2 regions of the Phytobacter palmae genome follow, and region 1 is predicted to be linked to the other one. Evidence: predicted binding sites of a transcription regulator. Region 1 holds the regulator's gene; the other holds the start of a gene.
What was found. Region 1 encodes Fur, which represses iron uptake genes when iron is present. Its sites were predicted from a motif close to ATAATAATGAGAACNACTATCAA; they were not measured.

Region 1 (3,988 bases):
ATCCAGGCTCAACTTGGTAAAGATGTTGCCGATGTGCATGACATTGCTAAAAGCAGCAAAGAGGATCTGGAAGGTTACGACATCCTGCTGCTTGGCATCCCGACCTGGTATTATGGTGAAGCACAGTGTGACTGGGATGACTTTTTCCCGACGCTGGAAGATATCGATTTTAACGGCAAACTGGTTGCCCTTTTTGGTTGTGGCGATCAGGAAGACTATGCAGAGTATTTCTGTGATGCATTGGGCACTATCCGTGACATCATTGAACCGCGCGGCGCAACTATCGTAGGCCACTGGCCTACCGAGGGTTACCATTTTGAAGCGTCCAAAGGTCTGGCAGACGATGACCACTTCGTTGGCCTTGCCATTGACGAAGACCGTCAGCCTGAACTGACCGCTGGCCGTGTTGATAAATGGGTGAAACAGATTTCCGAAGAACTTCATCTGAATGACATCATCAATGCCTGATGATGTTTGGCGCAACCTGCTGGTTGCGCCTGATTAATAGATAAAAGCGATGGAAATAATTGCTACAATTTTTTAACTTTTTTCTCCAGCGCTGTACAATGGCCCCTGATTAAAACGGGTATCACAAAGGACTTTGTAGACGCTACCACGTTTTATAAGCTTACTTTACTTGAGGACTTGCAGTTTTCATTCAGGCATGGCAGTTCTATAATGAGACGCATTATCCCAGGTGCATTCCTTGTAGCTTCCCAACGGGAAGTGAATCGTTTAGCAACAGGACAGATTCCGCATGACTGACAACAATACCGCATTAAAGAAGGCCGGCCTGAAAGTCACGCTTCCTCGGTTAAAAATCCTGGAAGTGCTTCAGGAGCCGGAGAACCATCATGTCAGTGCGGAAGATTTATATAAGCGCCTGATCGACATGGGCGAAGAGATTGGACTGGCGACGGTGTACCGTGTACTTAACCAGTTCGACGATGCCGGGATCGTGACCCGCCATAATTTTGAAGGCGGTAAGTCCGTCTTTGAACTGACCCAGCAGCATCACCACGACCACCTGATTTGCCTGGATTGCGGCAAAGTGATCGAGTTTAGTGATGACTCTATCGAAGCGCGTCAGCGTGAGATTGCGTCAAGGCATGGTATTCGTCTGACTAACCACAGTCTGTATCTGTATGGCCACTGCGCCGAAGGCGACTGCCGTACTGACGAAAACGCGCACGAAGCGGTTGAGAAATAATAATCGACTTCGTTATATAGCCAACCTTCGGGTTGGCTTTTTTATTTCTGCGTTCATAACATCAAAAGGCCCGCCGAAGCGGGCTTTTTCACACGGTTAATTCATCGTGTTATGGCTATGAATCTCCTGCCAGATCTGGTCACAGCGAGTCTTCACCGCCTGCCCGTTTCCGGTATGCGTCGCTTCAAGGCACCGCTGATAATCCAGCGTGCGCACACTCTCTTCCTCCGCAAATTGCTGGTGCGCTTTCTCTTTGCGCAGAACATCCAGTACGCTTCTGCACGCCGCGGTTTTCTCCGGTGATCCTTCCGCCGTATTAATACAGGCGCTGTAAGCCTCTTTTAATCGTACATCTTCCCTCGGCGCCTGAGGCTGTTGCACACAGGCGGCAAGCCCCAGCGTCAGCAGGGCAAGTAATATTGGTTTCATCATCATGGCACTCCCTGTCATTAGAAAATATTCAGCGGCGCAATGACGATAAACTTCACGTCACGTTCGTCCTGGAAGATGTTGTTATACCCGCCACCCCAGCTCGGGATACTGGAATGGTTATCATATTGGGTGAAGTGCAGCTTGAACAACGTGCCTTTTGCCATCCCTTCCTGCACGGTGTAAAGCAGGTCGAGACTGTACGCTGACTCTTTAATGGTGTTGCCCGCATCGTAGTATTTATCGCCAGAGGAGACATTGGACGGTTTGGCATCCCAGCCATACACATACGATGCACCAACCGCCCAACCAGGCATATTCCAGCCTTTCAGGTCATACATGGCACCGACAAAGACGGATTTCTCGTTATGGGCGTTGAAGTCAGAACGGTTGTCCCACCAGATATCCAGACGACCATTAGAAGAGCCATACAGTGGCGTCATACGTGAATTGAAATAGCCCTGGCGACCATCAGCCCTGACCCAGGTACCCTCAAGGCGTAAATCCACCGGACCGACCGTATAACCAAAGGTGAGCGCCTGTAGCCATGCGGTGCCGTCGTAAGTATCGTTAATGGTGTTGTTATCAGCCTTGTCGCGCGAGCCATAAAATTGATAACTGGTGGAGAGTGGGTTCCCTGCGACGTCAAACTTATAGCTGGCTTTAGCAAAATATTGATCAACGTAGCCCTGCGCCTGACCAAACGCGGCTTCGAGGAGCAGGTCGTTTTTGAAGTCGTACGATGCGCCCAGCGAGTGGACGTAATCAATTTTACTTATGCCATCGTTCTGGTAGAAATTATCCGTTTCGTTATACCACGGCGCTTTGTATTCATTGGCCCACATGTACGAGAAGCTCAGCGCGCCGGAATCACCGTAATCCAGTTTTGCACCAGCTTCTGCCCCCTGATAGGTGCCCGGCATAAAGCTCCAGTTTGAAGCCAGTAGCGTTTGCCCGGTCGGCTGGATATAACCTGCCCTCGCCCATACAGGACCATATTTGAATTTCGCGGCAGCTGTATAGAGGCTCGCGCCGCTGCGATCGCCTGTCCAGTCTTCGTCATAGACTTTGTGGCGATTAGAAAATGCGATTTCATTCGGATGCGCGCTTTCTGAAGATTCAGACATCTCAATCGCCGCGAAGACCGCAACATCCATACCGAACATATCAGCAGCATAACCAGACTGGAAATCGAGGTTCGTATTCCACGTGGAGTGCGACAGGTTGGTTTTGTATTTATCCCCATCGGTGACATCTTTACGGTCACGCTGGCGCTGCCAGTAGTAAATCCCACCGGTGAGCGTAGCGTCGTCGACAAAGCCAGTGGCGCTGGCGGAGGGAGCAAAAGTTAAACCTGGTAATGCGGTGGCGCAGGCAATAGCCAACGCTAACGCCTTACGTTTAGCGTTAAACGCGTTCATGAGAGTTCCTCTTTGACGAAAACATAAAAAGTGCTGCGCAAATGCAAACAGCAACAAAGAAAAAAATTTAAATATTACTGACAGTTATAGAAAATATTCCTATAACTGTCGTTTGTAAGCATATTTTTCGCGCCGCGAATTATCAAGTCTTTACATGAGGGAATTATGGGGATTATGACGAACCACACAGATTTGTTGTTTGTGGGTTGGCGGCTTGCATAGCATGCCTTCCCGGAGAAACTTAACTAAAATTATCAAGAAATAGCTGAAAAGATAATTGAATAAAATTAAAACGAAATTTTAGAAAGGTAAAAGACTGGCAAAGACTTATTTCTAATCGAGAAATAAAAAACGCTGCACGAGGCAGCGTTTTTTTACACGTAAGTCAGACGGGATTACTCGCCGATTTTAGCCCAGGTATCGCGAAGACCTACAGTGCGGTTGAATACCAGTTTATCCGCAGTAGCATGGCGGCTGTCGAGACAGAAGTAGCCTTCACGCTCAAACTGGTACGCTTTCCCCACCTCAGCAGCCTTGAGACTCGGCTCAGCGAAGCCCTGCTTAATGACCAGCGATTCTGGGTTCATTACGCTCAGGAAGTCTTCTGCTGCACCCGGGTTTGGCACGCTGAACAGGCGGTCGTAAAGGCGAATTTCAACCGGCAACGCATGAGACGCGCTTACCCAGTGAATAACGCCTTTCACTTTACGGCCATCTGCCGGGTCTTTGCTCAGCGTATCGGCATCAAAGGTACAGAAAATAGTGGTGATATTACCTTCCGCATCTTTCTCTACACGCTCAGCTTTAATCACATATGCGTTACGCAGACGAACTTCTTTACCCAGTACCAGACGTTTGTACTGCTTGTTAGCTTCTTCACGGAAATCTGCACGATCGATCCAAATTTCACCGCTAAATGGAACATCAC
Region 2 (3,988 bases), on a different contig from region 1:
AGCTTGATGATGCCGTCGGCATGCTGAGCAATCGCCAGTTCAGCGAAGAGGAATGCGCCGGGATTGACGCCATACTGAATAGCTCAAAATAACAGCGCTTTTAGCAAAAAGTGCTGCCGTTGTGCATTTAGGAGTTCCGCCGAAGATGTGGACATAAACGTTACATAATATTGCTGCAACAGACCCGATCGTGAAGGAGAAAACTATGTTCAGGTCACTGATTCTCGCAGCAGTATTAATGGCATGTGCCCCGCTGGTCGCTAACGCTGGCGAAATAACACTGCTGCCTTCTGTAAAATTGCAAATTGGCGATCGCGACAATTACGGCAATTATTGGGACGGCGGACGCTGGCGTGACCGCGACTACTGGCATCGTAATTACGAATGGCGTGACCATCGCTGGCGTATGCATGATCGTGGCTACCACCGTGGTTGGGATAAGCGTGACGCATACGAACGCGGTTACCGTGAAGGCTGGAGGGATCGCGACGATCATCGCGGCCCGGGACGTGGCCACGGCCATGGTCACTGGCGTTAATAGACAGGCTTTAAGTAAAAAGGAGCGCATGCGCTCCTTTTTCTTTGACTACGTTTCCGGTTTACACCCCTAAGGCGGTTCCCACCAGCAGCCAGCCATTTAATGCCACAACCAGGATAACAATCAGCCAGCCAACGCGGTTGACAGTCGGCGTATTCACCAGTTCCCCCATTAATGCGCGATCACTGGTAAACATCAGCAATGGCACCAGTGCCAGAGCAATGCCGAAACTGAGCAGTACCTGGCTCATCACCAGAATGCGTGTGGGATCAAGACCCATCAGGATAACGACAAATGAGGGCATCATAGTGATGGTCCGGCGTACCCATAATGGAATATGGAAACGTACAAACCCCTGCATCACCACTTGACCCGCCAGCGTCCCTACCACGGTGGAGGAGAGTCCGGCAGCCACCAGGCTAAGACCAAATACGGTTGCCGCCGCATGGCTGAGCAACGGTTCAAGCGTTAAATAGGCTTCATCCAAATCGGCAATGCCGGTATGCCCATTGAAGTGAAATGCCGCAGCCGCCGTCGCCATCATCGCCAGATTAACAAAACCAGCGATAGTCATCGCAATGCCCACATCCCACTTCGTCGCGGAATACCGCTCGCGGCGTGTTCCTTCATGCAGATACTGGGTTAATGAAGAGTGAAGATAAATCACGTGCGGCATAATAGTCGCGCCTAATACACCGGCGGCCAGGAATACAGCTTCGGTACCCGGCAGAGTTGGGATGAAGATACCTTTACTGAGCGGTGCCAGTTCAGGACGTGAGAAAACCAGCTCAACAATATAAGCCGCCGCAACAAACAGCAGCAGCCCGCCAATCACTTTTTCCAGCGGTTTCTGTCCGCGACGTTGCAGCATCAGAATTAAAAAGGTAGCAATCCCGGTCAATACGGCACCTTGCAGCAGCGACACGCCGAGGATCAGCTTAAAACCGATAGCGGCACCGATAAACTCGGCGAGATCGGTGGCCATGGCGATAATTTCCGCCTGCACCCAGTAGAACCAGACCAAAGGACGCGGGTAATGGTCGCGAATTTGTTCCGCGAGATTCTTACCCGTAGCAATCCCCAATTTAGCTGACAGCAGTTGGATCAGCATAGCCATCAGGTTTGCCCAGACAACTACCCAAAGCAGCTGATAACCGAAGCTGGCCCCGGCCTGGATGTTAGTGGCAAAGTTGCCCGGATCGATATACCCGATCGCTGCAATGAACGCAGGTCCCATTAACGCGAGCTTTAACTTGCGCGCTGTACGCCCACTGCTACTCTCAACGCGACTGTTGTTCATTTCTTGCCCCTAAATATAGCCTTTGCTATGTTTCATGCCATCAAAATGAGAATGATTATCAAGTTCATTTAGAGTACATTCTATTGATTTCTTCGATAGACAGAAACGATGACGGGCCGGATGTTTTTTAGACAGGGACAGTGAGATACAAATCACACCATCTTGTTAAGAGTCTAGCATTTCAATGCAACTTTTCACTCTTTTACTTAACATAACAGAAATGTATGGTGGATCACTATTTTTGAGTCTGGTCACAGGTCATTAATATACTGTGTGTTTGATCTCGTTTTCTTTCCGCTTGTTACATAGAATGTGCACGAAATTTCTACCCGTCTCATATTTGGAGCAAATATGTCCCGCGTTCTGCACTTTGTTCTGGCGCTTGCTGTTGTCGCGTTGCTTGCATTACTTGTAAGCAGTGACCGCAAAAAAATCCGCCTTCGCTTTGTTGTCCAACTGCTCGTGATCGAAGTCTTGCTTGCCTGGTTCTTCCTGAACTCTGACGTGGGTCTGGGTTTTGTGAAAGGCTTCTCCGAGATGTTTGAAAAACTGCTCGGATTTGCCAATGAAGGGACAAACTTCGTCTTCGGCAAAATGAATGATCAAGGTCTGGCATTCTTCTTCCTGAAAGTGCTCTGCCCGATTGTTTTTATTTCTGCGCTGATCGGTATCCTGCAACATATCCGCGTACTGCCAATTATTATTCGCGCTATCGGTACCGTCCTGTCCAAAATCAACGGCATGGGCAAACTGGAATCGTTTAACGCAGTCAGCTCCTTGATTCTGGGTCAGTCTGAAAACTTCATCGCTTATAAAGATATTCTCGGAAAAATGTCACGTAACCGCATGTACACCATGGCGGCAACCGCGATGTCTACCGTATCTATGTCGATCGTTGGTGCGTACATGACCATGCTGCAACCGAAATATGTGGTCGCGGCCCTGGTTCTGAATATGTTCAGCACCTTTATCGTGCTGTCCCTGATCAATCCGTACCGTGTCGATGAGAGTGAAGAAAACCTGCAGATGTCTAACCTGCATGAAGGGCAAAGTTTCTTCGAAATGCTGGGTGAGTACATTCTGGCGGGCTTCAAAGTCGCGATTATCGTTGCGGCGATGCTTATTGGTTTCATCGCGCTGATTTCTGGTCTGAACGCCCTGTTTGCAGCCATCCTCGGTATCTCCTTCCAGGGTATTCTGGGCTACATCTTCTACCCGATCGCCTGGGTAATGGGTGTACCGTCCTCAGAAGCACTGCAGGTGGGAAGTATCATGGCAACCAAACTGGTTTCCAATGAATTCGTGGCCATGATGGATCTGCAAAAAATCGCATCCAGCCTGTCTCCGCGCGCGGAAGGTATTCTGTCCGTCTTCCTGGTTTCCTTCGCTAACTTCTCCTCTATCGGTATTATCGCTGGCGCGATCAAAGGCCTGAACGAAGAGCAAGGTAACGTGGTATCCCGCTTCGGTCTGAAACTGGTTTACGGTTCAACGCTGGTGAGCGTCCTGTCCGCATCTATCGCGGCACTGGTACTGTAATTCAGATAAACCGGGGGCAACCCCGGTTTATTCCTTCCTGGTTGCGATTAACGACTGCGGTTTCGCCAGCAAGCATCCCCGCTGATAATCCCCAATCCTCCTGACAGTTAACCGCAAAGCGCGCTGTTCCTGCGGGGCGTGGGCGATATCCTACATAAAGTAGCCATCCATCTTGATGATATCCGCTTGCGGACGCTTTAAGCGCGCGAATCTGGCAAACCCAGCACCAAAGTCATCAATGGCGTTTTTGAAAACGGACTGGCAATCACCTTCAACGAATAATAAACCCTCATCGTGAAAATCAGCGATGCGAATATAAACAATAGAACAGGCTACTGTCGCAGAACCAAAGCAACTCGCCAGGCGAACCGGAAATGCGAACCACTGACCCGCCATATGCATCGGGAATTTATTTCTGCCGGGATGAAAAACCGTATCCAGCACCCTTTTTTATTCGCAACGCCTTAATGCCAGCATATACCTGTTTTCCAGCGAACAGTCTGATTAAATGGCACAGAGAGTAGCCATGCGTTAACAAGAGCAAAACGGATAATAATGGGCAGGATAACGTGACGACCAAATAAAAGTATCATCACAAGTATTACGGGCGA

Region 2: AAIG39_RS15265 (Nramp family divalent metal transporter) is a predicted target of Fur. The motif match lies at 1,878-1,900, and genes of this name have one in related genera.

The regions. Positions count from the first base shown of each region.
Region 1 is NZ_JBCIVJ010000001.1:54,705-58,692, forward strand. Features, by position in the region: gene fldA (flavodoxin FldA) at 1-468, shown strand, start outside; gene fur (ferric iron uptake transcriptional regulator) at 758-1,210, shown strand; gene chiQ (ChiQ/YbfN family lipoprotein) at 1,307-1,642, opposite strand; gene chiP (chitoporin ChiP) at 1,660-3,060, opposite strand; gene glnS (glutamine--tRNA ligase) at 3,456-3,988, opposite strand, start outside.
Region 2 is NZ_JBCIVJ010000012.1:22,203-26,190, forward strand. Features, by position in the region: gene mgrA (L-glyceraldehyde 3-phosphate reductase) at 1-92, shown strand, start outside; gene ypeC (DUF2502 domain-containing protein YpeC) at 206-538, shown strand; gene AAIG39_RS15265 (Nramp family divalent metal transporter) at 600-1,838, opposite strand; gene AAIG39_RS15270 (NupC/NupG family nucleoside CNT transporter) at 2,190-3,377, shown strand; gene AAIG39_RS15275 (hypothetical protein) at 3,528-3,779, opposite strand.